2 regions of the Flavobacterium panici genome follow, and region 2 is predicted to be linked to the other one. Evidence: riboswitches for the same ligand, from Rfam matches in the RefSeq annotation. Region 2 holds a riboswitch; the other holds the start of a gene.
What was found. A riboswitch is a leader RNA that binds a small molecule or an ion and turns the genes downstream of it on or off. The one in region 2 is predicted to bind cobalamin.

Region 1: it holds a riboswitch for cobalamin, as region 2 does, so the genes downstream of both, NLJ00_RS23655 (TonB-dependent receptor) here and NLJ00_RS00505 (TonB-dependent receptor plug domain-containing protein) in region 2, are expected to answer to the same signal.

The regions. Positions count from the first base shown of each region.
Region 1 covers NZ_CP100437.1:5,664,232-5,679,733, forward strand. Annotated here, with positions in the region: gene NLJ00_RS23655 (TonB-dependent receptor) at 1-1,580, opposite strand, end outside; cobalamin riboswitch at 1,685-1,892, opposite strand; gene NLJ00_RS23660 (DUF2490 domain-containing protein) at 1,979-2,782, opposite strand; partial or broken gene NLJ00_RS23665 (transposase) at 2,906-3,352, opposite strand; gene NLJ00_RS23670 (hypothetical protein) at 3,475-3,852, opposite strand; gene NLJ00_RS23675 (TonB-dependent receptor plug domain-containing protein) at 4,051-5,916, opposite strand; gene NLJ00_RS23680 (aminotransferase-like domain-containing protein) at 6,023-7,480, shown strand; gene NLJ00_RS23685 (SDR family NAD(P)-dependent oxidoreductase) at 7,544-8,377, shown strand; gene NLJ00_RS23690 (helix-turn-helix domain-containing protein) at 8,395-9,309, shown strand; gene NLJ00_RS23695 (TetR/AcrR family transcriptional regulator) at 9,390-9,971, shown strand; gene NLJ00_RS23700 (SDR family NAD(P)-dependent oxidoreductase) at 10,021-10,812, shown strand; gene NLJ00_RS23705 (ABC transporter permease) at 10,867-11,985, opposite strand; gene NLJ00_RS23710 (ABC transporter permease) at 11,982-13,088, opposite strand; gene NLJ00_RS23715 (ABC transporter ATP-binding protein) at 13,285-14,025, opposite strand; gene NLJ00_RS23720 (ABC transporter ATP-binding protein) at 14,286-15,194, opposite strand; gene NLJ00_RS23725 (HlyD family secretion protein) at 15,194-15,502, opposite strand, start outside.
Region 2 covers NZ_CP100437.1:90,193-105,694, forward strand. Annotated here, with positions in the region: gene NLJ00_RS00435 (SDR family NAD(P)-dependent oxidoreductase) at 1-215, opposite strand, end outside; gene NLJ00_RS00440 (hypothetical protein) at 365-808, opposite strand; gene NLJ00_RS00445 (hypothetical protein) at 867-1,073, shown strand; gene NLJ00_RS00450 (pseudouridine synthase) at 1,134-1,715, shown strand; gene NLJ00_RS00455 (tRNA (cytidine(34)-2'-O)-methyltransferase) at 1,767-2,222, shown strand; gene NLJ00_RS00460 (ABC transporter ATP-binding protein) at 2,329-3,105, opposite strand; gene NLJ00_RS00465 (FecCD family ABC transporter permease) at 3,236-4,264, opposite strand; gene NLJ00_RS00470 (ABC transporter substrate-binding protein) at 4,266-5,408, opposite strand; gene NLJ00_RS00475 (DUF5522 domain-containing protein) at 5,504-5,866, shown strand; gene cobU (bifunctional adenosylcobinamide kinase/adenosylcobinamide-phosphate guanylyltransferase) at 5,961-6,485, shown strand; gene cobT (nicotinate-nucleotide--dimethylbenzimidazole phosphoribosyltransferase) at 6,573-8,252, shown strand; gene NLJ00_RS00490 (transposase) at 8,318-8,749, shown strand; gene NLJ00_RS00495 (adenosylcobinamide-GDP ribazoletransferase) at 9,180-9,965, shown strand; gene cobC (alpha-ribazole phosphatase) at 9,950-10,486, shown strand; cobalamin riboswitch at 10,553-10,754, shown strand; gene NLJ00_RS00505 (TonB-dependent receptor plug domain-containing protein) at 10,782-12,632, shown strand; gene NLJ00_RS00510 (YncE family protein) at 12,638-13,675, shown strand; gene NLJ00_RS00515 (S41 family peptidase) at 13,779-15,218, opposite strand; gene NLJ00_RS00520 (RNA polymerase sigma factor) at 15,380-15,502, shown strand, end outside.

The DNA.
Region 1 (15,502 bases), 400 kb from region 2:
ATCATCCAGCGGAAAAGATTTCCGGTTGGCGCGGCGATTATTTTATCTTTTGTATTGGTGTAATAACCGTCTAACTGAAAAGAGAATTTGTCGAAAAAGCCTTTATTCTGAGGAAAATTATACGTGAATCCAACATCGTACTGATTCATATATTCTGGTCGCAAAGTGCTTGAACCAATCATGGTATAATACAAATCGTTGAAAGTGGGCATTCTGAAAATTCGTTTTGCAAACGCTCTTAAATTAAAATCGTAGTTTTTAAATGGTGCGTAACCTAGAAATAAGGCCGGAGTAAATTCTGTTTTATCTGGAGCTTTTGCGTTGTAGCGAACTTCTTCCTGAACGTTTGTGCCAATAACGCTCCCTAAAGCTTTAAAACCTCCAATTCTGTAAGTACTGGCTAAAGAAATTAATGTAGTATAACGCTGCGGGTAAGAGAATTGAGTCTGGATTCCTCTTCTTGTAGCGTTTAATCGGTTGTATTGAAAATCTGTAGACAGCGAAACATCCCAATTTGACAAAATGCTGTACATATTGACTGCCGAGATATAATATTCCTGCTGATAATAACTATCGTCAGACTGTGCACCTTCGGTTACCGTTTCTCCTAATATATTCGTGGTATCTCTGGCGACATAATGTGTGTAATCGTAAGCGAATTTTGCCCTTGCCTGAAATTTATATTTTTCGGTAAAGTCTTTTACCAAAAATGCCTGCGTGAAAAAATTCTTGTCATATTGCCTGAAACCGTCGGAGAATTTATTTTCTACAATTGCGCCCGGCGCTCCTCTGTGGGAATCGTAATAATATACTTTAGCATCCCAGGAACCTTTGTTTATTTTTCCGTAAAGACCAGATTCTACTCGTAAAGCTTCAATATCACTATTATGTCTTGTGGCTGTTGTATCGTAAGCGATTGTTCCGTCGAGATTGTTTCTTTTGTATCTGAATTTATATTCTCCGTTCGATTTTATGTATTCAGAACTAAAACTCATACCGACTTTGTCACTTAATTTTTGTTCCCATCTAAAAGACGGATCAAAATAATTAATGGACATTGTCTTGAAACGTACTAATAGATTTGTTTTTTTATCGCCAATAAAAACCGGACGTTTTGTTCGTAGATAAATCGTAGAAGCCGCCGCAAAGTCTTTTGCTGATTGGAATATTTCGCTTTTCTGTCCGTTATACATCGTTAGCGATTCCATATCGTCGAGAGAATATTTCCCTAAATCGGTAACGCCGTTTTGTGCGTTTCCTAATTGTATTCCGTCATAAAAAACACCTACGTGATGTGTTCCCATGTTACGAACATCAACGGTTTTAAGTCCGCCAAGTCCTCCGTAATCTTTTATTTGGGTTCCGGCAAAATACCGAAGAGCATCGGCAACATTATGGCTCGACAAATTTTCGAGTAATTTTCCCGAAAGTGTCTGCACGGGAATAACTTCCTGATAGGGTTTTCCTTTTAAGATTACTTCTTTTAAAACCCGCAGACTATCAGTTTCTACTTGCGAATGAAGTACAAACGGAGCAAAAAGTATGAAAACGAATAAGAGTATTTTTTTTCTATAATACATCACCAATTAATTAAATAAACTTCGGGATGTAATAGCAAAAAGAGATAATCCTGTTATGTAAATAACAGGTCAATTCTTGTTGTCAACTTTATTCCACGAAAGTCTTAAACTATGTGATTGTGGCAGGTCTCCTGACTTGTTCCATCTTTAAAACAGCCTTCTCATCCGCAAAATCGGGACAATGGCAATAGTAGTGTTTAAAGACTTATATAGAACTTACAGTAGCGGGTCTGTTCAGGATTTACACCTGATTCCCTTTTAACTGTTTTTTCATTAAATTTGAAAAAACAGACCAAAATCTGGCGCAAAGATAGAACTATCCTGAAAAAAATGATACAGGAATTGGTAAAATAAGTTTATTTAAAAAATTAAGAAGTCTTTTCGAGAACTAAATTAAATTAATCAGCACCGCCGTCGACGCTGTCAAAAGTTTCTCTTTCTTTAGGTGTGATACTGTATTTTACAGAAACCATTGGCCCGTAATACACATCAAACTGATTTCCGTTAGCACGCAGCTGCATCTGACCAATGATGCCTGCCAGAAAATGGATATTGGGCGTTATACCTGCCGTGTAGTAAACTGATAATCTAAAAATATCAAAATGCTCTTCGGCATAATCTTTTGAGGCAAACTTTAGCATCAATTCTGTATAATAGCCAATGTTTGGTGCTAAAAATATAGGTTTTTCTTTAGTTTGACGCAGAAAATGATTTACACCAAATCTGGCTCTTAATCTCGGAATTGTTTGATGAACTCCGTTTCTGTCATCAAAAAATTTGGTTTCAAAACGCACTTGTTCAAAAATGGAACCTTTTGGCATATCCTGAGAAAAAGTTCCCATTACAATAAGCCTGTTTTCTAAGGTTTCATAATTTCCGGCTTCTTCTACGGCATATTTTTGATTGTGAGCATAACCCAGCCACAGTTTTATATTTTTAAATCCTGAATAAATAAGCCACGGCCTAACTACAACACGCTGTGTATAAGCAAAAGGATTTCCATTGGTATATGCACCTTGTGTCACCAATTGAAAATCGGCCTGTCCGCTTAAATGCCATTTTTCATAAATTGGGAAAGCAATATCTCCCTCTTCAATTGATGCGGGAATAAAACCAATGGAATACGGAGCATCCTGTGCTTTAGCAATTTGTATAAACGCTGCACAAAATAATAATAGAAAACCTTTTTTAATCGTACTCATAAATCTTAGTTTACTTATTTAAAAGAAAGTCTAAACAGGAGTATAACAAAGATAAAAAGGCTGTGCGTTATGCTTAAAGGATTTAATGTTGCAGATTATAATATGAAACCAAGTTTTACTTTATTTCTTTTTTGAAAAAGTAAGTTTTTCAATTTCCTTTAGAAATTCAGAATCAAACTCAGAATAAGCACGTAACATATATTTTTCGTCTCGTTTATGCATCACCAAACGGATTTTCTGAACCATCAGCCAAATAGGTTCGTAGCGTTTGTGTCCTAAAAGATATTGCAATTGTAAAATGGAGAATTTCTTTTTAGAAAGTGTCATTAATTCAATACAAATCATCCAGTATCTAAAGGGTAAATTGGAGTTTTCCATCACGGTTCCGGATCGAAGACTGATTCTGTTTTTGCATTTTTTACATTGAAATTTTAAATCGACTGTTCTGAAAGAATGGGAATTATGCCCGCACTTTTTACAAACCAAACCGTTTTCCAGTCGTTTGTTTTTAAATTCCTCAATGCAGGTTTCTTCTTCATTGTATTTTTCGAAATATTGCCGTAATTCCATTATAAAAAATCGCTTTTCTGAAACTAAATATAAAATAAATCTTTGCTTACAAAAAACGATTTTCCATAAAAAAGAGGAAATTCAAATTAGAAAATCCTCTTTTAAAATTATAAAAAATGCAATTACAGTTTGTGGGCTATTTCTTTTTTATACTTATTCAATATAGATTTTGTCATACCCAAATTGGCTTTGGTCGAGTCTACTGCCAAATAAATAAAATATTCTCCATTATCAGAAACATCAATAATATGAATTTGAGAAGTAAGCGTAATCATAACGTTATCAACAACCTGACCTTGTAATTTTAAAGCTCTTATGGCATTCATTTCTGCTTTGACGACTTCAAGATTATAGGCAGATGCGAGTTCCGGATCAAAATCGCTAAAAGCTGATTGTGAATAATAAGACATTCCGCTTTTGATTTCTGCTACAGAAACTGCGATAAAACCAGGTACGTTCTTTTTAAGATCTTCTCCAAATTGTTTTAAAAAATCAGACATATGTTTTGGGTTTAATAGGATTCTAAAATGTTATTTCTTGTGGTACTTGACACAAATTTATAGATCTGATTTTATTTAATTATCCGCAATACATACCTTTTTTTATTTTTTTTCTTACTTTTTTCTAAAAGAAAAATGATCCAAAAAAAGGGGAAAGATATCGAATACCTTTCCCCTTTTTATAACTAACCTTTGTATTTAAAAAGTAACAAATTTTGCGCCTAAACTGAACCATCTTGCCGGCAAAGGAAATGCTCCAATTTCATAATAAGTAGTATTGAAAATGTTTTGTGCATCAATAAAAATGGTAAACTTTTTAATAGACTGACTAATTCTGGCGTCATTAATCCAGTAAGAAGCTCCGGTAACTCTTTCGTTAAAACGGGTTGCCAGTAAAACAGAGAAATCTTTATGCTGAAAATCTATTGTATTAGTTACCTGATGTTTTAAAGACGAAATCAGATATTTAGAATACGGTTCGTCGCGGGTATCTTTAAATTTAGAATCTAAGTAAGAATAGCCTAAAGTGAAATTCATTTTTGAATCATCAGAAAAATTAAAACTGTATGATCCGCGCATATTGATTCCGTTAGTAATTAAATCACCGTAGTTTTGACTTTGCCACGGCACCGTTGTCACCATTCTTGTCCAGTCGATATAATTGCTTATTTCTCTGTAAAAATAATTCACGTTTAAGTTTAAAGATTTTCTGTTGAATTTAAACCCGAATTCACTTTGAAAAGCATTTTCAGATTCCAAATCCGGATTTCCAATATTTCCCGGACGCTGATTCAAGTACAAGTCTGTAAACGAAGGAATCCTTTGACTAGTCCCCACATTAGCAATAACCTTAAACTCGTTTGTCAACTCGTAACTTGCATCAAGCCCTGGATAAATCTGCCATTTATAATCTGAATTATAATTAAGATAAGTTCCTAAATTCACGTTCAGTTTCTCAAATAAATACGTTTTGTATTCTGCATAAATGCCTACATTTTCACGATCGTGATCGCCAATGTTTGAGGAATGAATATCTTCATTTCTGAATTCGGCACCAAAACCAATTTCACCTTTTTCAGTTTTGATAGAAGAATTTAATTCTGCCGCAATAGAATTGGTATAATGCTGACTTCTTCCTGCATTCAGGTTGTTATTTCCTAAATATCTGTAATCATCATAATTGTATCTGTACGTAACTCTTGGCATAATTTTCCAGTTTTCCGTAATAGAATGTTTCGACTGAATATTAGCAAAAGTTGTCTGCACTATTTCTGTAGAATTTTTATCGCCCGGTGCAGCGTAAAATCCGTTAGCTCCAAATCCGTTTTTTACATAACCAAACGAACCTAAAATTTCGTTAGAATCATTCACCTGAACATTTCCCTGATACAAGATTTTATTGTTTTCAAATCCTGTATTATAGCGATATCCGTTGCTTTTATCGTGCGATGCAAAAATAGAATGCTGTTGCTTTTCTTTTCCTAAAACAGCTCCAACCTGAACTCCGGTTCCAAAAAATGTATCTCCCGTATCGTCAGAATCTTTCTCAAAATTAGAACCCGCATAAGTACTTAGTAAAACTCCCGATTTTGTTGGCTTTTTAGTAATAATATTAATCGCTCCCGTTAAGCTGTTGATTCCGAAGATTCTCGCAGCAGGGCCACGTAAAATTTCGATTCTTTCAATTGCTTCAACCGGAAGCGGCAGATTAAGCATATTGTGAGCCGTTTGAGAGTCAATTATTTTCGCACCATTTAACAAAACAACAGTCTGCTCAAAACTTCCTCCGTCTACACTTATATCGGCCTGTCCTCCAAAAGGTCCTCTTTGTCTAATGTCAACTCCGTTTGCATATTGCAAAACTTCCTGAAGCGTTCTTCCCGGTAATTTCTTAATCGTTTCGTTGCTAATAACATAAACGTTTCTGTTTTGTTTTGAAATTGGCGTGCTTAATCGGTTTTCATGAATAATCACCTCATCAATTTCTATAATTGAATCCTTTTTTGTCTGGGCGTAAAAGTTGGTACATATTAATGCTGTAACAGCAAAATAGATTTTTTTCATTCTGGGTTTAATTTTTTTGCAAAAGTAGTATCTTGCCGTACTAATAAAGTATACCAGTTTTGTAATTATGAGTGGTCCGGTTCAAATTCCTTTTAAAAGCTTTATCTTGCTTAAGCCAGAAGAAAGCACGGCAATTTACCTGCAGATCGTTTTTGAATTTATAAAAGCGATCCAAACGGGATTTCTTCCAGAAGGAACAAAACTTCCGGGAACACGCATTTTATGTAAACTTTTAGCCGTAAACCGAAACACTTTAATAAAGGCTTTTCAGGATTTAGAATCTCAGGGCTGGATTGAAACACTTCCTAATAAAGGAACTTTTATCCTTTCTCAGCATAAAGAAAAAAGTAACGCCGAATTTATTGTTCCAAAAGAAAATAAAACGCAGGAAATCAATATTGGTTTTGAATTCAAACGTTCGACTATTCTTGAAAATCCTACCGAAACCAGTACTCTTCCGTATCAGTTTAATGATGGAATGCCGGATTTAAGACTGGTTCAAAATGATATTCTGGCGCGACTTTATGTTTCAAAATTAAAAAGACAGAAAACATCCAAAACATACGAGCAGATTCAAATTCGGTCACATTTGAATTTTAAAACGCATTTCTCGAATTACCTCAATCTTACGCGCGGTTTACGAATTTCTACCGCAGATTTATTGACAACAAGCAGTCATGAAATTAGTTTGTATCTGGTTACAAAAGTGTTGATTTCTCCGGGCGATAAAGTTGTTGTAGCTTCTCCGGGATATTATATTTCGAACATGACTTTGACGAATACCGGAGCGCAGATTATTACAATTCCCGTTGATCCCGACGGAATTGATACGAATCGGTTAAAAGAAATTTGTGAAGAAACCAAAATCAGGGTTTTATATCTGACTTCCAATTATAATTATCCAACGACAATTTCTTTAAGTGCCAAAAGAAGAAAGGAATTACTGGAACTTGCCAATCAATACGGATTTGTGATTCTGGAAGACGATTACGATTTTGATTTTCATTACGATAATAATCCTATTTTGCCTTTAGCCGCTTTTGATTCCAATCAAAAAGTGGTTTATATTGGGTCATTTGGAAGATCGCTTCCGTCTGGATTTAGTTATGGTTTTGTGGCCGCACCGCCCGAATTTATTTCTGAATTAGAAAAACACCAAAATATACTCGAACCTGGAATTGATGTTTTAAAAGAACAGGTTTTAACGGAATGGATTAACGAAGGCGAAGTGCATCGGCTTTCGAAGAAAAATAAAAAAATCTACAAAGAACGTCGGGATTATTTTGTTTCCTTATTGAATGAAAAGCTGAAAGGAAAAATTAAATTTAAAGTTCCGGCGCGGGGTTTAGCAGTTTGGATTGAATGGCTTGATAAATTCAATTTGATTACGTTGCAAAAAGAATGTGCCAAAAATGATTTGTTTCTGCCCAAAACTATTTTATACCAAACCAAAGATGTAACTGCTACAAGATTAGGTTTTGGACATTTAGAAAAGGAAGAAATGGAAAAAGCAGTTGCTATTTTATGCCAGTCGATTGAAGCGATTGGAACACAAAAGTCCTGAATTTGAACACTTTTTAAAGTTTTCTTTTTTTGAATTTTGCTTGATAATTAAACACAAAAAATTATGAGCAGTCAAAAAGTATGGTTTATAACCGGAGCATCAAAAGGAATGGGACTTGAAGCCGTAAATGCAGTTTTAAAAAATGGCGATAAAGTAGCCGCAACTTCCCGAAATTTAAAAGAGTTAATCGACCAAATTGGAAATCAAAATGAAAACTTCCTTCCGCTTCATGTTGATATTACAAATGATGCAGCAGTAAAAAACGCGATTCAAACTACAATTGATACTTTCGGAAAAATTGATGTTGTCCTGAATAATGCGGGTTATTATTTAGTGGGAAGTATGGAAGAAATAAACGACGAAGAATTCCGTAAAACAATCGATGTCAATTTATTTGGAACCGTAAATGTGATTCGAAATGTGATGCCCTTTCTGCGTCAGCAAAAATCAGGACATATCTTGAATATTGCTTCCAATATGGGCTATATTGGTTATGCGAATACGGGAAGTTATAATGCAGCAAAATTTGCCGTTATCGGACTTTCTGAAGCTTTGGCACAAGAGGCAAAACAATTCGACATTAAAGTTACTGCGATTGCGCCGGGAATGTTTAGAACGAGTTTTATGAGCGACAGCACTTTGGCGCAGGCCAAAAATAAAATTGCCGTTTACAATGTAGAACAACACGTAAATATGCTGAAAAGTTTTGACGGAAACCAGCCCGGCGACCCAAAAAAACTGGCTAAAATATTAATTGATGTTACCCAATTAGAAAATCCGCCTGTGCATCTTCCTTTAGGAAATGACAGTTATAATTCAATTATCGAGCATCGAAAAACCGAAGCCGAAGAAATGGAATCATGGAAACATCTTTCGTTTGCTACTAATTTCGATTAATTTGTAAATTTGTTTAGATGAAAAAATCGGTTCCACATAAAATCAAAAGTATTTCAGAACTGCATCATTTATTTGCGCTTCCCAAGCCAGATCATCCTTTGGTCAGCGTCATTGATTTTGCTTTACTGAGTTACAAACACAGCGATATCTGGGAACATTTTTCGAATGATTTTTACTGCATTACTTTGAAAAAAGGCGTTAACGGAAAATTTAAATACGGACAGCGTGATTATGATTTTGATGAAGGAATGATAACGCTCACAAAACCAGATCAGATATTTTCGGTTACGCAGACCAATGATAATCCTGTTATGGGTTTTATGCTGGTTTTTAAAACTGATTTAATTCGAAATTATCCTTTAGGAAAAACGATTAATAATTACGGATTTTTTTCTTATTCCATTGCAGAGGCATTACATCTTTCTGATAAGGAAGATGTAATTATTTCAGGGCTTTTAAAGCAAATGCAGGACGAACTGAAAAACAATATTGATCATTACAGCCAGGATTTGATTGTGGCGCATCTGGACTTGATTCTTAATTATATTAACCGATTTTACGGCAGGCAGTTTATTACCCGAAAAACCGCTGCACATGATTTATTAAGCAGATTAGAGGAATTATTATTTGATTATTTTGAGAAAGAAAATCCTGTTGTAAAAGGACTTCCTACGGTGCAGTATTTATCGAAGGAATTAAATATTTCTGCCAGTTATTTAAGTGATTTACTTCGAAATATTACAGGTTTAAATACGCAGCAATACATTCAAAATCATATTATTGAAAAATCAAAACAACTGCTTTCGACAACGAGTTTAAGTGTAAACGAAATTGCCTTTTCATTGGGTTTCGAATATTCGCAGTCGTTTAGCAAACTCTTTAAAAAGAAAACCAATTTAACGCCGCTTCAATTCAAAAAATCTCTTAACTGATTTTTAAAAATCACTCAAAATTTTGAATCCAACTTATTTTTTGCATAATTTTGTACCGATCATTACAAAATAAATCTGCGATGCGAGGAAGACCGACAATTTATGAAGATGCTAATATTATAAAGAAAGCTCAGGAAGTTTTTTGGCAAAAAGGATACAGCGCTACTTCATTGAGCGACTTGCAAAAAGCAACCGGAGCCGGAGCCGGAAGTTTTTATAATACGTTTAAAGGCGGTAAAAAAGAGGTTTTTCAAAAAGCCATTGAAGAACGCCGATTAGCTTTTGATGCTTTTAAAATTGAATTAAATAAAAGCGATTCTCCTTTAGAATTGATTAAGGATTTTTTTAGAAGTATCGCTTCCGCGGATGAAAACGAACATCTTAAAGGCTGTATTATTGCTAATACAGTTGTTGAAATGACTTTTATTGATGAAAAACTAGAAGCCAATGCCGTGCAGATTTTAAAAGAAGTGGAAGAAATGTTTACGCAGGCAATAAAGCTTGAACAGGCAAATGGAACTTTACAAACAATAACGGCTCCCGAAATATTAGGGAAATATTTGATCACTTTTTGGTGCGGATTGAATACGCTGCGCCGAATGTATCCTGACAGAAATGTCTTGAAAAATCAAATCGAAATGCAATTAGCTGTTCTCAGCTAATTTTTTTGACTATTTATGTATCAATCGTTACAAAATTAAAACAATAAAAATGAATTTAAAATTAGAAGGAAAAAAGGCTTTTATAAGCGGTTCAACTCAGGGAATTGGTTTTGCAATTGCAAAGCAGTTATTAAATGAAAAAGCAGAAGTTATCATTAACGGACGAAATGAAGAAAAAACAAATCTTGCTGTACAAAAATTAAAAGCTGAATTTCCTGATGCAATTGTTTCTGGAATAAAAGCTGATTTTAGCAATAAAGAAGAAGTTTCAAATTTATTAAGCAAATTAGACAATATTGATATCTTAATTAATAATGTTGGCGTTTTTGAATTAAAGGCTTTTGAAGATATTGAAGAGGAAGATTGGTACCGAATTTTTGATATTAATGTGATGAGTGGTGTTCTTCTTTCTCAAAAACTTTTACCGAAGATGCTGGAGAAGAATTCAGGGCGGATTATTTTTATCAGCAGTGAATCTGGAGTGAATATTCCCGGAAACATGATTCATTACGGAATGACAAAAGCATCTATGATGGCTGTAAGTAATGGTTTGTCTAAATTAACAAAGGGAACAGAAGTTACGGTAAATACGATTTTAGGCGGTCCAACTTATTCTGATGGTGTTGCAGCGACAATTGAACATATTGCTTCATTACAAAATATAGAAGTCGAACAAATGAAAAGTGCTATTATTCAGCAAACAAATCCGGATTCTTTGTTACAGCGTTTTATTAATCCAAACGAAATTGCTTCTCTTGCGGCTTATCTTTCAAGTCCGCTTTCGATTGCAACAAATGGTTCTTGTTTACGCGCTGATGGCGGCATTTTAAAAACTGTTTAATCAAAAAAACTAAAGCCTTGACATTAAAATCAAGGCTTTAGTTTTTTAAATTATTTAAGATGTTTTTCTATAATTTAAAACGGCGGCAATATTCAAAACAATGGCAAAACCTATAATCACCAAAATGTGTTTTTGAACATCTTTAAAACCACTTCCTTTTATAACAACCATTCGCATTACATCAATAAAATAACTTATCGGGTTGAATTTTGAAACTGTTTTTGCCCAATCCGGCATACTGTCTATTGGTGTAAACAAACCGCCCATTAAAACAAAAATCATTACAAAAAAGAACATAATAAGCATGGCTTGCTGCTGTGTGTCGCAAATTGTAGAAACCAATAATCCGAAACCTAAAATGGCGAGTAAATAAACGGCGATAAAAGCGTATAAAACCAAAAGATTTCCGACTGGAATTATTCCGTAAAAAATCCAGCCAACTAATAATCCTAATGTAAAAACTACATTGCCAAGAATCCAGAACGGAATTAATTTCCCTAAAATAAAATGATATTTTTTGACCGGAGAAACATTAATCTGTTCGATTGTTCCGGCTTCTTTTTCTTTTACAATATTTAATGCCGAAAGAAAACCGCCAACAAGTGTAACTAAAATAGCCAGGATTCCCGGAACCATATACAATTGGTAATTTAAATGCGGATTATACCAGTTTGATGATGTAATTTCAATTACGGGCATTGCATTAAAACTTGTGGGAACATTCATTTTTTTGCGTAAACCGTTATTGTATTCTCTAATAATATCGCTGATATAACCGGCACCTAATCCGGCTTTTGTCCCGTTAATGGCGTTTACTCCAATAAAAAGCTGCTGTTTATTTTCTTTAATAAGATCTTCTTCAAATCCGTGTGGAATTTCCAGAATTAAATCGGCATTGTCTTCTTCTAATTGAGTGAACGCTTGTTTATACGAATCGTTATAAGTTCTTAATTTGAAGTATCCTGAAGCAATAACCTGATTGATTAAATCTCTTGAATAATCAGATCGATCGTTGTCAACCACGGCCAGATTAATATTTTTGATTTCATAATTGGCGGCAAGCGGCAAAATAATAAGCTGCATAACGGGCATTACCATAATCACGGCTAAAATGGCGCGGTTACGAAATATTTGTTTGAACTCTTTGATGAGTAAAAATTTGATGATTCTCATGACAAACGTATTTTAAAGCTTTTAAGACTTATGATCAATAAGAAAATAGTGATTCCGAACAGGATTAAAGTTTCTTTCCAGACATAGGAAAATCCTAATCCTTTTATCATAATTCCTTTTACGATAATGTAATACCATTTTGAAGGCACAACATTTGAAAACCACTGCAAAGGCAGAGGCATATTTTCGATAGGAAACATAAATCCGCTGAAAAGTAAGGTTGGCAAAAGCATTCCCAATAATGAAATCAACATGGCGGTTTGCTGCGAATCTGTTTTAACTGAAATAAAAATCCCTAAAGTCAAACAGGTTATGATAAACAACGTGCTTTCTGCAAAAAGTAAAAGTATGTTTCCAGCAATTGGCAAATCGAGCACAAAAATGCTCAATAATAAAATGGAAACTACATTTACCATTGAAAGTAAAAGATACGGAACTGCTTTTGAAAGTATTACCATTAAGGGTTTAAAAGGCGAAACCAAAAGAATTTCCATGGTTCCGGTTTCTTTTTCTTTTACAATAGCAATTGCCGTCATCATTACGCAGACTAGCATTAAAACCAAGGCCATAACGCCGGGAACAAAATTTGGCGCGCCTTTTAACTGCGGATTGTATAGCATTTTTACTTCGGGTTTTATCTGCAACAGCACAGTATTTTCCTGATTCAATTGTGCCTGATAATCGTTTATAATTGATGAAACATAATTGGTCAAAGTTGTCGCATTATTTGGGTCTGATGCATCGGCCAAAACCTGAATCTGTGCTTTATTTTGATGCAAAAGCTGGTTATTAAATCCTTCGGGAAATATAATTGCCATTTTAATTTCTCCGGTTCTAAAAGCGGCTTCGAGTTCTTTGCTTCCGACAAGGCTTTTTCTAATTTCAAAATAACGGCTTGCTTCTATTTTAGTAATGATTTCTTGTGAGGCAATATCTTTGGCATAATCAACGACTACTATTTGGGAGTTTTTTACTTCATTGGTTAAAGCAAAACCAAAAATAAGAATCTGCACTACCGGCATTCCAAAGAGAATCAGCAGTGTTTTTTTGTCACGCAACACGTGCAAAAATTCTTTTTTTACGAATGTTAGAAACTGTTTCATATTCGGATTATTTTTCTTTTTTTTTCGAACTTTATCTTCTCCTGCAAGGTTTTCAAAACCTTGTAGGTATGCTATTATTTGGTGCACATTATACTTAGACCTACAAGGTTTTGGAAACCTTGCAGGATGGAATTCATTTAGAATATGGTCTATTCTTAATACCTACAAGGTTTTGAAAACCTTGCAGGACGAATAGCTATTCTCCGCGTTTCGCTTCTCTGGCAAGATGATAAAATACCTCATCCATTGTGGTTACGCTAAATTGTTTTTTTAGGTTTGTAGGCGTATCGAGTGCTTCTACTTTTCCGTCGACCATTATCGAAACTCTGTTACAATATTCAGCTTCGTCCATATAATGTGTGGTTACAAAAATGGTAATTCCGTTTCCGGATGCTTCGTAAATCAAATCCCAAAATTGTCGGCGCGTTACAGGATCTACGCCGCCTGTTGGTTCATCCAGAAATACGATTTCTGGTTTATGAATAATCGCGGTTGAAAAAGCCAATTTTTGTTTCCATCCTAACGGAAGTGAACTTACTCTTTTGTCTGCCTGATCTTCCATTCCTAATTGTTTCAAAAGTGCGGCACTGTTTTCTTTGATGGCTTTATCACTTAAACCATAAATTCCGGCAAAAAAGGTAATGTTTTCCTGAACCGTCAAATCATCGTACAACGAGAATTTCTGACTCATATATCCTATACTTTTCTTTATTTTTTCGGTTTCTTTATAAATATCAAAACCTGCAATTTTTGCTTCGCCGGATGTTGGGTTCGATAAACCGCAAAGCATTCTCATGGCTGTTGTTTTACCTGCGCCGTTTGCACCGAGAAATCCGAAAATTTCTCCTTTTTCCACTTCAAAAGTGATGGCATCTACGGCGGTAAAATCTCCAAATCGTTTGGTTAATGCTTTGCACGAAATTACTTTCTCGTTCATATTTTTTTTCTGTTGCTTAATTTTTTAAACACATAGAAACATAGATATTCGTTGAGTTGAAAAGGCGTTTCACTTGTTTAAACAAACATAGATAGAGATGTTTTAAAATGACATTATATTTAATATAGCCAGTGGTTTCAACCACTGGGACGCAGGATAATCACGATGCGTTTCCAGTGGTTGAAACCACTGGCTATGTTTAAAAAAATGAGTTAAATGAACACTCTATGTTTATGTTCCTATGTGTTTAAAAAACCATATTAACTTAAGAGCTTAATAAAACTGTCTTCAATCGTTACGGCAGCTTCTTTTATCTCTATATTTTTAATTCCTTTTGTTTCCAAAAACTCTAACAAATCTGCTTTGTCCGGATTTTCTTTGAAAGAAAAATGAGCAAATTCTCCAAAAGCATAACTCATTAACCGATTTGGGTATATTGCCAAAGCTTTTAAAAGCGAATACATATTATCTGCTTTTACGGCAAAAAGCGCATCTGTATAATTCTGGATTATATTTTTCGGACTGTCGATTGAAAGAATTTTTCCGTCCTGAATCAATGCAATACGGTCACAAAGATTGGCTTCATCCATATATGGTGTCGAAACAATAATCGTAATATTCTGTTTTTTCAGTTTTTGGAGCATTTCCCAAAATTCCTTTCTGGAAACAGGATCAACTCCGGTTGTAGGTTCGTCCAGAAATAAAACATTTGGTTTATGGATTAAGGCACAGCATAAAGCCAGTTTTTGTTTCATTCCGCCTGATAATTTTCCTGCTCTTCGGGTTTTAAAAGGTTCAATCTGAACATAAATATCTTTGATCAAATTGTAATTTTCTTCAATGGTAGTTCCGAATAACGTGGCGAAAAAATTCAGGTTTTCTTCAACGGTTAAATCCTGATACAAGGAAAATTTTCCCGGCATATAGCCAATGGTATTTCTAATGGATTTAAACTCTTTTACGACATCCAACCCGTCAATTGAAGCCGAACCGCTATCTGCCAGTAAAACCGTGGTCAGTATTCTGAAAATACTGGTTTTTCCTGCGCCGTCCGGGCCGATTAATCCAAAAAGTTCGCCTTTGTTTACCGAAAATGAAACATCATTTACGGCGACCTTTTTTTCCTTTCCGTAGGTTTTGGTAATATTTTTTACAACAACGGATTCCATTATTTTGAAAGTTTGAGTTTGATTTCACCATACATTCCAATTTTCAAATAACCATCATTTTTAACTCTCACTTTAACTGCGTAAACCAAATTAGCACGTTCGTCTTTTGTTTGAATTGTTTTTGGTGTAAACTCCGCTTTATCACTAATCCATTCTACAACACCGCTGTATTCTTTGTAGGTTTTGTTTGTATCATCTACAAAAACTTTTACATTGTCGTTTAATTTTACGCCCGGCAATTGATCTCCGGTAATATAAACTCTTAAATTTATTGTTGATAAATCTGCTATTTTATAAAGCGGTTTACC
Region 2 (15,502 bases):
TGTTTATTATCGCTTGCACTCGACGAATCACCTTTTACAAAAAAGGCTTCTCCGCCGCTTTCTTTTATAATTTTTACGGTTTCTTCTCCGTGTTCAACATTAATATCCGAAACTACAACTTTTGCTCCTTCTCGAGCGTAGGATTCTGCAACTGCGCGTCCAATTCCTGAACCGCCTCCAGAGACAAAAGCTACTTTGTTTTCTAAAAGTGCCATATTCTTTAAATTTAAATTTTGTAGCTGTAATTTACGAAGATATTGACGGCTGACCATAGCAAAAACGGAGTTTACAATAAGATTAAGACTTTATCATAATCAAATGTTATTTGGCATTAAAACCCCGTAATTCCAGAAAATTTTCCGTATTATTTATCTTCGTCTAATTTCATATTGCCGCGATCTTCATGATTATCCGGATGTGAATTTGGATAGCGGTTTGGTTCAACATCAGAATTTCTGTCTTTATTCTCGACTGTCTTTTTTGCTTCTTCATCAGAGGAAACGCCGCGGTTTGCATTTGGATTATTTGGATTTACATCGTCTTTAGCTTTTTGAATATCTTCATTTTCATTTCTCGCCCTGTCTACAACTTCTTTGTTTCCGTCTTTATCTGCAACCACTTCTTTTTTCAGGTTGGCATCATCAGCTTTTCCATCGTGTGAAATATTTTTTCCTTTCGTTTCGTCTATATCTTTTTGTACTCCATTTATCTTTTTAGAGCCTAGATTATTCGTTTCCATATCCTTATTATTTTGAGTTTCTATATTAATATTACGAATTCTAAATTTTAAAAGAAAGTTGTTTAACATAGCATTTAGTTTAAAAAGCATTTTTCATAACTTTAATCATGAACTAAAAAACAGTCTTATGAAATTTCTTAAAATCAAAACAAGCTGGTCAAATGCCGAATTTATTCTGATAAAATTATGCATGGCTTCGATCTATATTTTTATTGGAAGTTATTTTCATGATTTCTTCAAAAACTATTATATACCGCTTTTAGTTGTATTCGGAATCACCGTAATCTGGTTTGTTTATGAATGGCTGAAAAAGATGAAAGCAAAAAACGAGTAATCGGTTCTCAGTTTTACTTTAATACTTGCAGAACAAAGCTATCTTTGCAAAAAATAAAACATGCACCGACACTTCATTCTTTTTAAACCTTACGGCTATTTAAGCCAATTTATTTATGAATTGAAAAGAAAGAAAAAGCTTTTGGGCGAACTTCATGATTTTCCCGAAGGAACAATGGCAATTGGCCGATTAGATGAAGATTCTGAAGGTTTACTTTTGCTAACAACCGATGGTAAAGTAAGCGAGCAGATAAGAAGTAAAAAAGTCGACAAAGAATATTATGTACAAGTTGACGGCATAATTACGCCCGAAGCGATTGAACAATTGCAAAAAGGTGTAGAAATAGGTTTTGAAGGCGGAAAATACAAAACAAAACCTTGCTCTGCTTTTATTGTTACTGAAATTCCAGATTTTGGACCAAGGGCAAAAAAAATCAGGGACGAACGACACGGGCCGACTTCCTGGGCTTCGATTACTGTAAACGAAGGAAAATTTCGTCAGGTTCGAAAAATGACCGCGGCTATTGGTTTTCCCACATTGCGTTTAGTCCGCGTTCGAATAGGAAATGTATATTTGCAGAACTTAAAAGCCGGTGATGTTTTAGAAGTAAAAGATTTTAAATTAGATAATGAGTCAATTTGATAATTAGATAATTTTTGAAAACTCATAACTTATAACTCATAATTCAAAAAAATGCTGAACGTTGTTCTTGTAGAACCAGAAATACCAAATAATACCGGAAACATTGGAAGATTGTGCGTAGGTACTGAAAGCCGACTGCATTTAATTCATCCTTTTGGTTTTGTAATTAATGATAAAAACCTAAAACGTTCCGGCTTGGATTATTGGGTTCACCTTGATGTAACCGAATATCAAAATGTTGAAGAATGGATTGCTCAAATTCCTGATCATTCCCGTGTATTTTTGATGAGTTCTCATTCTGATAAATCGTATTTAGAAAATGAATTTCAGGATGGCGATTGGTTAGTTTTCGGAAAAGAAAGCGTTGGCTTAAGCAAAGAGTTTATGGCCCGATTTGAAAATCATTTAACGATTCCTATGTCTCCGCTTATTCGTTCTTTTAATATTGCGAATTCTGTTGCTTTTGTAGTTGGAGAAGCTAAGAGACAGATTGGATTGAAAAAGTAATCTCGATCTTCCTGCAAGGTTTTTCAAACCTTGTAGGTATAAATTTTAAAAGCTCGCAATAAATAACAAATACCTACAAGGTTTGAAAAACCTTGCAGGAAAAGAATCAGGTAACGATAAACTTCCCTTTTTCGGCATCAAAAATAATATGCTCATCTTTGAACAAAGCAGCAAAACTTCCGTTTGAAATTAAATTACAGGGTTCGTCCTGAACAACATTTTCGGGCGTCATGACAATCATTTCATCGCTCAATTGTATTGCCAAATCAATATCGTGTGTTGAAAACAAAATGCATTTTTGAGTTTCCTGAGTCAGTTTTTTCAGAAGTTTAAATAAGGAAACTTTATGAAGTAAATCAAGATGTGTTGTTGGTTCATCTAAAATAATCAGCGGCGTATCTTGTGCCAAAGCTCTGGCAATTAAAACCTTTTGCAATTGTCCATCGCTTATTTCATAATGCTTTTTATAAGAAAGATGTTCAATTTGCGTCAGCTGCATTGCTTCCTGAACTTTATCGATATCAGTTTGGGTTAAAGTTCCCACCCAATTGGTATAAGGCTGACGACCAAGTGCCACTAACTCAAAAACAGAAAGATTACTTGGCGGTAGTTTTTCGGTTAAAACCAAACTTAAATTCTGCGCTAAATCTAAAGGTTTATATGTTGAGATATTTTTATCATTCAAATATACATTCCCAGATAAAGGATGCTGAATTCCGGTAATGGTGCGCAATAAAGTCGATTTCCCAATTCCGTTTGCTCCAATCAAAGAAATGAGTTTTCCAGAACTTAAATTCAAATTTAAATTCTCAGCAATAGTCACAACCGCATTTTTGGATTTATATCCAATATTTAAATTTGAAGTTTTTAAAATACTTATCATTTTTTAAAGTTGCTAAGGTTCTAAGATACTAAGTTGCTGAGTTTTTTTCTTGCCACAGATTATAAGGATTAAAATGATTAAAAATAATCTGTGAAAATCCGTTTAATCAGTAAAATCTGTGGGCTAATAATTATTGGAAATTTCGTTTTCTTACCAAAAGCCAAATCACAACCGGAGCACCAATTATAGACGTTATGGCATTTATTGGAAGCGTAACATCAAATCCCGGCATTTGTGAAACAATATCGCAAAACAACATTATAATCGATCCAAAAAACAAAGTACTCCAAAACAAAATAGTATGATTACTCGTTTGAAAAGTCAGCTTTGCAATATGTGGAACCGCTAATCCAACAAAAGCAATTGGTCCGGCAAAAGCTGTAATCGCTCCAGATAAAATACTCGTTGCAAATATGATAATCAATCTCGCTCTTTTAAAATTCAAACCCATACTTTTTGCATAGTTTTCTCCCAACAATAAAGCATTTAAAGGTTTTATACTTTTAGCACTTAAAAGCAATCCAATTCCAACGCAGAAAGTCAAAATTCCAATGGTTGGCCAGGAAAGGTTCCCCAGACTTCCCATTGACCAAAAAGTAAATTTCTGCAATTGTTCTGCCGTACTGAAATAAGTCAAAACACTTACGATTGCCGTTGTAAAACTTCCGAACATTAATCCGACAATTAAAATGGCCATTGTATCTCGTAATCTTTGAGAAACTACTAAAACCAACAATAAAACTAACGTACTTCCAAAAGTAGAAGCAATTACAATTCCATATGAGGATAAAGCAATAACACTTAAAAACGAAGGTAAAAACCCAGCACCTAAAATCACAAAAGCAACACCTAAACTCGCTCCGGAACTTAATCCTAAAACATAAGGCCCTGCAAGCGGATTTCGGAATAAAGTCTGCATTAAAAGTCCGCTGATCGAAAGTCCCGTTCCCACTAAAACTGCGGTAATGGCTTTTGGCAGACGATAATTGATAATGATATATTCCCAGGTTGATTTTGTCGCATGTCCTCCGGTTAAACTCGTAAAAACATCTTTTAACGGAATCGTGACAGATCCTAAACTAATGCTCGCAAAAAACATCAATAAAAGACCTAAAGCCAAAACGACAAATAAAATGGTATTTCGTTTTTTGTTTGCCAATTTAATTCAGTTTTGATGCAAAAGTAAATTCGTAGCTCGACATTAAATCAGGATGAAAAATTTTAATGTAATCTTTTAAAACTAAATCCGGACGGCTAGGTGCTAATTCATAATAAACCGTTCCTCCGGTTGCGCCCAATTTTCCTTCAAAACTATAAACACTTTTATTGGTAAAAGCATCAAATTCACTATAATGCGGGTTTGCTTTTTGCAATTCATCTAAACTTTTAAAAGAACCCGAAGCAATCCAGACATTTGCTGTTTTTGCTTTATCCAAAACCTTTTCAAAAGACAAACCTTCACTTCCTGTTCCTTTTAAATCTGCCCATAAATAATTGGCGTGAGCATCTTTCATAAATTCGGCAACCCAGCTGTTTCCTTTGGCAACATACCAAACATCTTCATACATTGATCCGTATAAAACGGTTGAATTTGCAGTTTTTTCTGCAGCCAGTTTTTTGGCCTGATTATAACTCTCAACAATTTTATCAAACAATTCTTTTGCTTTATCTTCTTTACCAAATAATGCTCCGTAAAGTTTAATCCATTCTGCTTTTCCAAGCGGAGATTGTTCCATCCAGTCACCCTGAATCAAAACATTTAAACCGCTTTTTTTCAAATTATCCAGCATCGGGTTATTGTTATCAACTCCAAAAGTTACAATCAAATCTGGCGATAATTCTATTAATTGCTCAATATTTAATTTTTCATTTTGTCCAACGTTTTTCACAGAACCTTTGTCAATTAAGGCTCTTGTTTTTTCAGATGAAATATAATCGGTATGCGGAAAACCAACCAATTTATTTTCTACTTCCAGCATTTCTAAAAACGGAATATTGGTTGTTGATGTTACCACAACAGATTCTAACGGAACCTGAATTGTAGTATAAGATTGAAGACTATCCGGAACTTTTGCTTCTTTTTCTTTTAAAATATATTTAAAATCCTTATTTGCGTTAGGCCATGGATTTGAAACTGTTACAACTGAATAATCATCATATTTTACAATAGAAAGTCCAGATGCATATTCGATACTATTTTTTGCAGTTTCAATTTTAGCTACTTCGCTCGTTTCGTTCTTCTTACATCCGAAGAGAATAAAAAAAGAAGAAATAAAAATCAATTTAGGGAATAAATGTCTCATATTTTACGTTTTCGAAAGGAACAAAGGTAAAGTATTTTCTATTTTTTTTGTTTATCTTTATTCTTACAAAATTCAACAATTTGTATCTTTGCAACATGAATACCACAAAAATTAAAGTTTGCTCAAGCTGTGAATCTCAATTCAGCTGTGGAGACATTTCGGTTGAAAATAAATGCTGGTGTAATGATTACCCGCCTATTTTCAATCTTTCTGAAGGAGGAGACTGTCTTTGTCCCGTTTGTTTTAAAGAAGCATGCGAAGATAAAATCGATGCTTATATTGAAACTATTACTCCTAAAAATGCCCTTAAAAATAAAGCCATATCTTTACCCAAAACAGAAAAACTAATTGAGGGAATTGACTATTATACAGAAGATGGCAACATGGTTTTTAAAGCCTGGTTTCATTTAAAACGTGGAACCTGCTGCGGAAATAAATGTCGTCATTGCCCGTATTAATTTAGTTATTCGTGAAAAGTGAGAAGTAAAAAGTTGTTATTTTAAACATTCATTTTATATTTCGCATTTTACATTTTACACAAACACACAAAAAATGATACATTTAATTACCGGCGGCGAGCGATCAGGAAAAAGCAGTTATGCCCAAAATTTGGCTTTGCAGTTTTCAAACAATCCAATATATGTGGCGACTGCCCGAAAATGGGATTCAGATTTTCAGAATCGAATTGACCGTCATCAACTGGAAAGAGACGAACGCTGGACAAATATTGAAAAAGAAAAACATTTAAGCGAAATAGACTTTTCCGGAAAAGTTGCTTTAATCGACTGTGTAACGCTTTGGCTAACCAACTTTTTTGTAGATAATAAAAACGATGTAACTCTAAGTTTAGAAGAAGCAAAAAAAGAATTTCTTTCAATTGCCAATCAGGAAAATGCAACCTTAATTATTGTAACTAATGAAATTGGAATGGGCGTTCACGCTTCAACCGAAATCGGCAGAAAATTTACCGAACTTCAAGGCTGGATGAATCAGTTTCTGGCTTCAAATGCAGATGAAGTTGTTTTGATGGTTTCGGGAATTCCAGTAAAGATCAAAGGAGAAAATTCCAAATTTTAAATTCCAAATTCCAAGGCTATACTTTATCTTTACTTATATTTTAAATTTCAGCTGAATTGGAATTTGGAATTTAAAAAATTGGAATTTATGACTAGTTTAGACGATATATTAAAATCACGTCGCGATACCCGACATTTTACCACCGATGAAGTTCCTGATGAAGTAATTCAAAAAGCTTTACAGGCCGGACATTGGGCGCCTTCTGTTGGTTTGACTGATGCGACAAGATATTATATCATTAAATCAGATGAAGTTAAATGTGCCATTAAAAATCTGTTTTTAGACTATAATAAAAAAGCCGAAGAACTTACCGATAATCCCGAACAAAAAGAACTTTATAGATCGCTCAAACTCGAAGCAATTGAAGAAGCTCCAATCGGGCTTATCATTGCTTACGATCGTTCAGTTTTAAATCAGTTTACGATTGGGACTATTGGCAGTAATGAAGCGGTGAAATTTAGTTCGGTTTGTGCGGCGCAGAATATTTGGCTTTCGCTCACAGAACAAGGTTACGGAATGGGTTGGGTTTCAATTTTGAATTATTATCAGTTTAAAAAAATCCTTGATTTACCAGAAGATATTGAACCGCTTGGCTATTTCTGTATTGGTAAACCCGCTACAAATTACGGCAATCAGCCTATGTTACAGCAACTGCATTGGAAACAAAAATCTGAAACTGCAGACTGTAAAGAAATCAATGAAATTCATCAAATCAATATTTCTGATTTTGATTTAAAACCTTCAAGTAAAGTTGAGAACAAAACTGATTTCGGTACACTTTTACAAGAAAAAATAGATTCAAAAACAAAACCCGTCGGCTCACTTGGAACGTTAGAAACTTTGGCTTTTCAAATGGCGAGCATTTTTGAAACTTTAAATCCTAAAATAATAAATCCGAATATTGTTGTTTTTGCAGCAGATCACGGAATCGCTAATCATGGCGTGAGCGATTATCCGCAAGATGTTACGCGCCAAATGGTAAATAATTTTATGGAAGGCGGCGCAGCAATTAATGTTTTCTGCAAACAAAACAATATCGAATTATCGATTGTAGATTCGGGCGTAAACTATGATTTTCCAACAAATGCAAAATTAATTAATGCCAAAATTGCAAAAAGAACACAATCTTTTCTGCATGTTCCCGCAATGAGCGAAACAGAATTGAATTTGTGCTTTGAAAAAGGAAAATCAATTGTAGAAAATATTGCTAAAACAGGTTCAAATTGTATTGGTTTTGGCGAAATGGGAATTGGGAATACTTCGACAGCATCCGTTTTAATGAGTCTTTTAACTGGTTTTTCTATCGAAGACTGCGTTGGAAAAGGAACCGGAATTAACGATCAAAAACTGCTGAACAAACAAAATATTCTAAAAAAAGCAATCGGGAATTATTCCGGTCAAGCCGAATTAAAACAGCAAATCGCCTACTTTGGCGGTTTTGAAATTATGCAGATGGCAAGCGGAATGTTAACGGCTTATGAAAATAAAATGCTGATTCTGGTTGATGGTTTTATTTGTTCTGTCGCTTATTTAATTGCTTCTAAAATAAATCCTGATATTAAAAGAAATGCTGTTTTCTGTCATTGCTCTGCCGAAAAAGCACATCAAAAATTATTAGATTACCTTGGCGCTAAACCTATTTTAAATTTAGATTTGCGTCTTGGCGAAGGAACGGGCTGTGCAGTTGCATTTCCTATTTTAAAGTCGGCAGAGGCTTTTTTAAATGAAATGGCTAGTTTTGAAAGTGCTGGGGTTAGTAGGAAATAGTTTTCAATTTTGATTTGCAGTTCATATCTTTGAACCATAAGTTGAAATTATTAAAAAAATTATACATGCCTTTTACTAAAGTTTATATTCATTGCGTCTGGAGCACAAAAAACAGGTTTCCATTTTTAAATTCGATTGATCTGCGCCAAAAAATTTGGCATCACATAAAAGAAAATGCATTAAAAAAAGAAATATATCTTGATTATATTAATGGATATTCTGATCATTGCCATTGTTTGATTTCGTTAGGAAATAATCAGACTATTCAAAAAACAATACAATTATTAAAAGGTGAATCTTCATATTGGATTAATAAAAATCAATTGACCAAAGAAAAATTTGAATGGCAGGATGAATATTTTGCGGTTTCTGTATCAGAATCTATAGTTGGCAAAGTGAGAGATTATATTATTAATCAAGAGGAACATCATAAAAAGAAAACATTTCAAGAAGAATACGATGAATTTATAGTCAAATTTGGATTTAAAATATCTTGATGGAATTTGGCTAAAGCCTTTCATATATGATATTCTGAGACCTCCAGATAAATCTGGAGGCAATTAAATATTTTTTTTATTTTCAAATATTTTTCAATAAAGAAATCATTTAAAAAAATCAATTGCCAACATCTTTAGATGTTGGTGAAAATTATGATACCTAAAGAGGCTTTAGCCAAATAAATTTGTAAAGAATTTTTATTTTAAAATATCTTAATGATATTTGGCTAAAGCCTTTTAGACATAACATTCCTCAAACATCCAGATAAATCTGGAGGCAATTAAACTTTTTTTATTTTTGATTACTTATTAAATCTGAAAGAATGAACTATTAATAAAATAATATAAAAATCAATTGCCAACATCTTTAGATGTTGGTATAAAAATAATTGCCTCTCAAAAAGGGCTTTAGCCAAATACCACAATCTAAATGAAAAAAGAACTACACATTTTCTTCACCTGCTTAATGTTCTACACCAGAATTCCATGTCCAAAAAACATTACTCACGATCCGGATTATTTAAATAAAGCAACAAGATATTTTCCTTTTATTGGCTGGATTGTTGGAACAATTTCATTTTTGGCTTTTTATATTTTCTCTCTTTTTCTTTCAACAGAAACAGCTGTAATTTTTGCTATTATAATCTCAGTTTTAACAACCGGAGCATTTCATGAAGATGGATTTGCAGATGTCTGCGATGGATTTGGCGGCGGCTGGACCAAAGAAAAAATCCTGATGATTATGAAAGACAGCGCGATTGGTGCTTATGGCGCAATTGGATTGGTTTTACTTTTTCTGGCGAAATTCAAATTGCTTTCAGAATCTATTTTACTTTTCACTAATAACATTTTACTGATTTACCTTTTATTTATTTCGGCACATTCTTTAAGTCGTTTGGCGGCAATCAGCATTATTTTTACGCATCAATATTCTCGTGATGACGCTTCGAGCAAAAGCAAACCAATAGCTAAACAACATAGTTGGAAAGAAGTTTTCGGATCTTTTTTCTTTGGATTAATTCCGTTATTGGCACTCTCCTATTTCAATTATAAAGTTCTCTTAGTTTTAATTCCTGTTTTTATAACCAGATATTTTCTCGCAAGATATTTCCAAAAATGGATTGACGGCTATACGGGAGATTGTCTTGGCGCAACGCAGCAAGTGTGCGAAGTAATTTATTATTTAAGTATTCTTTTTATATGGAAATTTATTTAGTTCGCCACACCGAAACCATCTGCGAAAAAGGAATTTGTTACGGACAATCTGATGTAAATATTGCAGAACCTTTTGATGAAATTTTTAACCGAATTGTTTCAGAATTACCTACTGAAGCTATTATTTTTTCAAGTCCGTTAAAACGCTGTTCTATTTTAGCAAAACACATTCAGCAAAATATAAAAACGATTTCTTATCAGGAAGACGATCGTTTGAAAGAAATGAATTTTGGCGAGTGGGAACTCAAAAACTGGAACGAAATTCCGCCGGAACAATTAAATCCATGGATGGAAGATTTTGTAAACATTCAAGTTTTAAATGGTGAATCATTTGTGGAATTACATCAAAGAGTTGGTAATTTTTTAGAAGAACAAATTTCGCAGAAAACCCAGCAGCCTATCATTATTGTAGCGCATGCCGGAATTATCAGAAGCGTATTATGTCATCAGACTTCACTGCCATTAAAGGAGGCTTTTCAAAATAAAGTCGATTTTGGACAAGTCATAAAAATTACATTTTAATTTAGTTTTGTTTAGAATTTAATTGAAATAGTAAAACAAATTTGAATATTCAATAATTTTAACTTTATCTTTGCAGCAAATTAAGGTTGTGTTTTTATAAAACACATTAAAAGGGAATCAAGTAAAATCTTGAGCTGTTCCCGCAACTGTAAGCTTAGTTCTAAAAAGAATGCTTGTTGTAAACTACAAAACCACTGCTCGCCCCGGCGAATGGGAAGGTAAACAACAAGACGCAAGCCAGGAGACCTGCCTTTGTAACAAATATCGAGCTCTCGGGAAAAAGAGTGTAGAAATTATGACTTTAAGAATACGTTTTGCTTTTTTACTTGTAATGTTGTGCCAATTGATTTCGGCGCAGAGCGATTCTATTAAGTTAAAAGAAGTTGTAGTTTCTGATGCTAATCTGAAAAAATACTCCAATTCCCAATCCGTTTTAAAGCTTAACGATTCGATTATCAATAAAAATGAAGCTTTACTAACTGATCTTTTAAATTTCAATTCTACAATTTATTTTAAAGAATACGGACGAGGAATGCTTTCTACGGTTTCTTTTCGTGGAACTACCTCTTCTCAAACAGCTGTAATCTGGAACGGAATTAACATTAATTCGCAAATGAACGGAAGCACCGATTTCAACACAATTTCGGGTTCTGATTATAATTCGATTAGTGTAAAAGCCGGCGGCGGAAGTGTTATTTACGGAAGCGGTGCCATTGGCGGAACCGTGCATTTAAACAACGATCTGGCATTTTATAATCGGTTTGAGAATAATTTAAAACTCGATTACGGAAGTTTTAATACTATTGGAATAAATTATAAAACGAATATTTCTAACGAAAAATGGAGCGCGCAAATTGGTTTTTCTAAAAACAGCTCCACAAACGATTACAAGTATTTAAACCGTTACACCTGGCGAGGCGAACAGCGCTGGAACCAAAACGGACAGTATGATATTATAACTATGAGCGCTAATGCAGGTTATAAAATCGACTCAAAAAACACCTTAAAGTTTTACAGTCAGTTTTCAAATACAGACAGAAATACTTCTTTAGTTGTAGAAACGGAAACAAAAAGCAAATATGTAAATGGTTTCAATCGAAGTTTATTAGAATACGACGGTGATTTTGGAAAATTTAAAACCAATTTTAAAACCGCCTATATCTTTGAAAACTATCAATATTTTGCTGATAATTCGAGCAATATTTACACTTACGGAAAGACCGAAAGTTTAATTACAAAAGTTGACTTAGGTTATACTTTATTCAAATCAACCCAAATAAACGGAATATTAGATTATAACAGAACTAAAGGTTACGGAAGCAGTTTTGGCGATCACGTTCGCGAAATCAGCTCAGCAGGAATATTGGTCAAACAAGATTTCTCTGAAGCCTGGAAAAACGAACTTGGTGTTCGAAAAGAGTTTACAGATAATTACAAATCTCCGGTTTTATTCTCTTTAGGATCTTCGTATCAGTTTAGCAAATTGTACAATTTCAAACTGAATGTATCTAGAAACTTCAGAATTCCGACTTATAATGATTTGTATTGGGACGAAGGCGGAAACCCGGATTTAAAACCAGAAAGTTCGTATCAGGCAGAAATTGGAAACGTGTTTACTTTCAAAAATATTTCGCTTACGCAGAATTTCTACTACATGAAAATTAAAGATTTACTGCAATGGGTTCCGGGCAAAAACGGTATTTGGAGTCCTATAAATAAAGACAACGTTAATAGTTACGGTGCTGAAACTTTATTGAGCTGGAAAAAACAATTCGGTAAAAATAACTTCAGTGCAAATGCTTCTTATGCTTATACCGCTTCAAAAGATGAAGCCACTAAAAAACAGCTTTTCTTTGTTCCTTACAATAAAGTAACGGCTTCTGTTGCTTATTCACGAAACAGAATTTCTGCTTATTACCAATTTTTATACAACGGTTTTGTGTACACAAGAGCCGATAATAATCCGGACGAAATTATAAACGATTACAACATTTCAAATGTTGGAATCGATTATGATTTTAAATTCTTAGACTCTTTCAAACTTGGTTTTCAGGTTTTAAACGTTTTCAATAAAAATTATGAAAGTCTGGAAGACAGACCAATGCCGGGTCGAAATTTCAATATGTATTTAACTCTAAAATTTTAATAATTATGAAACTTAGTAAATTACTTTTAATGGCGTTTAGCGTCTCGTTATTCGTTTCTTGTTCGAGTGATGACGATAATGACCAGGTAGAATATAAAAACGGATTCCTTATTTTAAACGAAGGAAGCGCAGGACAAGGAAGTGTTTCTTTTTCAAGCAATGATTTCAACGTTTTTGAAAAAGATGCTTACACTGCTGCAAATGGATCAGATTTGCTTGGAAAATATGCTCAAAATATCTTTTTTGACGGAGACAGAGCTTATATTATTGCAGGTGGCTCAAATGTTATAAATGTGGTAAACAAATACACCTTTAAATTGATTGCTAAAATCGATACTGGACTTGCAAACCCAAGATATGGTGTTGTAAAAGATGGTAAAGCTTATGTAACTAATGCTAATACTTATTTTTCAGCAAGTAATCCAAACGGAAATACTGATGACTATGTTGCTGTAATCAATTTAGCTACAAATACATACGAGTCTAAAATCAACCTAAACGCAACAGCTAACAGGCTTGTAGAAGAAAATGGTAAATTATATATTACTGAACCTTACAATAATGATAAATTATTAGTGGTAAATATTGCAACTAAAGCATTGGAAACTCCTGTAGTAATTGGTTCAGGCGCAGATTCTATTGAAGAAGATAACGGAACCTTATATATTTTAAGAGGTCCTTATGGAGACAGAAGCGAAATTGTAAAAGTAAAATTAGCAGACAAATCTGTTGCTAAAATTACATTCCCAGAATCATTAGACGGAGCTGTATTTTTAGATATTTATGAGAATAAAATTTATTATACAGTAGGCAATTCAGTTTATACTATTGCTACAACTGCAACCGAAGCTTCTACAACTGCAATAGTAACAGCTAATTTGGGTAATTTATATGGATTTGCAGTTAACAACAACCGTATTTACATAGCTGACAGCGGTGATTATAAGGCTGATAGTAAAGCATACATTTACAGCTTAACTGGAAGTTTACAAAAAGAATTAACTGTTGGAGTGGGGCCAAACGGTTTTTACTTTAATGATTAATTTACTTTAGAATTAGTTTTTATTTGTTTTTGGTAAAAAAAGGCTTTCATTTCTGAAAGCCTTTTTTTTATTTCTATTCTATTTTTAAAACCCTTTTAGAGCATTACAGATACATTTCGTTTCGTAGTCCGTTGATTTTTTTAGAATCGCTTATGTATGGCAAAACTGCGTTATGATCTGTTTGGATTTTCTTAGCAGCAGAACCAGTAATTTTAGAAATTGCTAAATTCAATAATGGTTCTGAAGGATCACCTAAAACACCATAATTATTAATGTATTCATACTGAACATAAGTTGGAACCAATCCTCCTGTATAATCTCCAAAATCTGCAGCATTAGAAATTTTAAAGAGTAAAGGCTGCATTGCATATTTATGATTTAGATTTATATTACTTTTAGTTACTAAACTTGGAGAATCATAAAGTGTTCTTGAACCTACATTTTTACCAATAGTTGTTTCACCAATTTGAATTACATTTATATAAGGTTTTAATCCGTTTATGACCAATTCACTTGCAGACGCCGTATTTGAAGTTGTTAAAATATAAACCGTAGCCAAATTTAAACCATTTACCGCAGCACCATCAATATTACTTACAAATCTTTCATTCAAGTCTTCTAATGCTTCAGCATTCAAACCAGCCATTAATTTAAAATTATATTGTCTTTTCGAAAATATTTCACCGTCAAACTGTCCCGTAATCATACTTGCCAAACGTGTTGAAGTACGTACAGAACCACCTCCGTTATATCTTAAATCTAAAACTAAATCTGTAACACCTTGCGCTTTTAATTCACCAAATGCTTCATTTAATTGAGAATCATAGTCCTGATAAAAACCGTTATACATTAAATAACCAATTTTGTGACTGCCGGAAGTAATTACTTTATGAATTAAAATTGGGTTTTCTTCTAAAGTGGTTTTAGTTAAAGAAAGTGATTTTCCATTCAAAACAAAAGAAGAGCCATTATAACTGGCAAAATTTAGAGTATAAGTATCAGGTCCTAATAATAATGACTGGTAATTTGAAACTGTCAGTTTAGTTCCGTTTACAGCTGTGAATAAATCCCCTCTTTTGATATCTTTACCAGAAGCATCAGAGTTTGGGATAATATAACGAACATAACCTACTAAATCATTAGATCCTTCGGCAACTCTGGTTAGTTTAAAATCAACACCATTATTTTTAGTGATTCCGTTAAGTTCTTGTTCTAAAACGGTATAATCTTCTACAATCCAGCTAAAACGATCAATAGCATTACTTGGATATTTGCTTACCGGTTTGTTTAATAAATCCTGAAATAAGTCTTCTGGATGCGAATATCCAGATAAAAAAGAATTTAATTCACTTTTTGTACCAAAGCGGTCATCGGCTAAATTAGGTACATCAGCCTGCCATAAATAGTAGGTATTTAATCCTCTCCATATAAAATCGTTTACCTGTAACTCCGCAGGAGCTCTAACATCATCCTCATCTTCACAAGATTGCAAAGCAAATGTTAGTACAAACAAAAATAGTATTGCCTTTAAAATTGGTTTCATAGAAATTAGGTTTCGGTGTCTTGGTATTCTATTAACGTAAAAATACTACCTTTAGTTTTAAGTAGTATTCTTTTTACCTAAAAAAATTTTACATTATTGCTGTAACAAAAATAATTGTGGCTCGTCTTGACTATATAAGCTAACGAATAACCTTTTAATTTATGAACCAGAATGTGTTTATAGAATTAGTTAATCCTTTTAAAGACAAAGTTTTTCGTCTGGCAAAACGATTGCTTACCAGTACCGAGGAAGCCGAAGACGCTACTCAGGAAGTAATGGTAAAA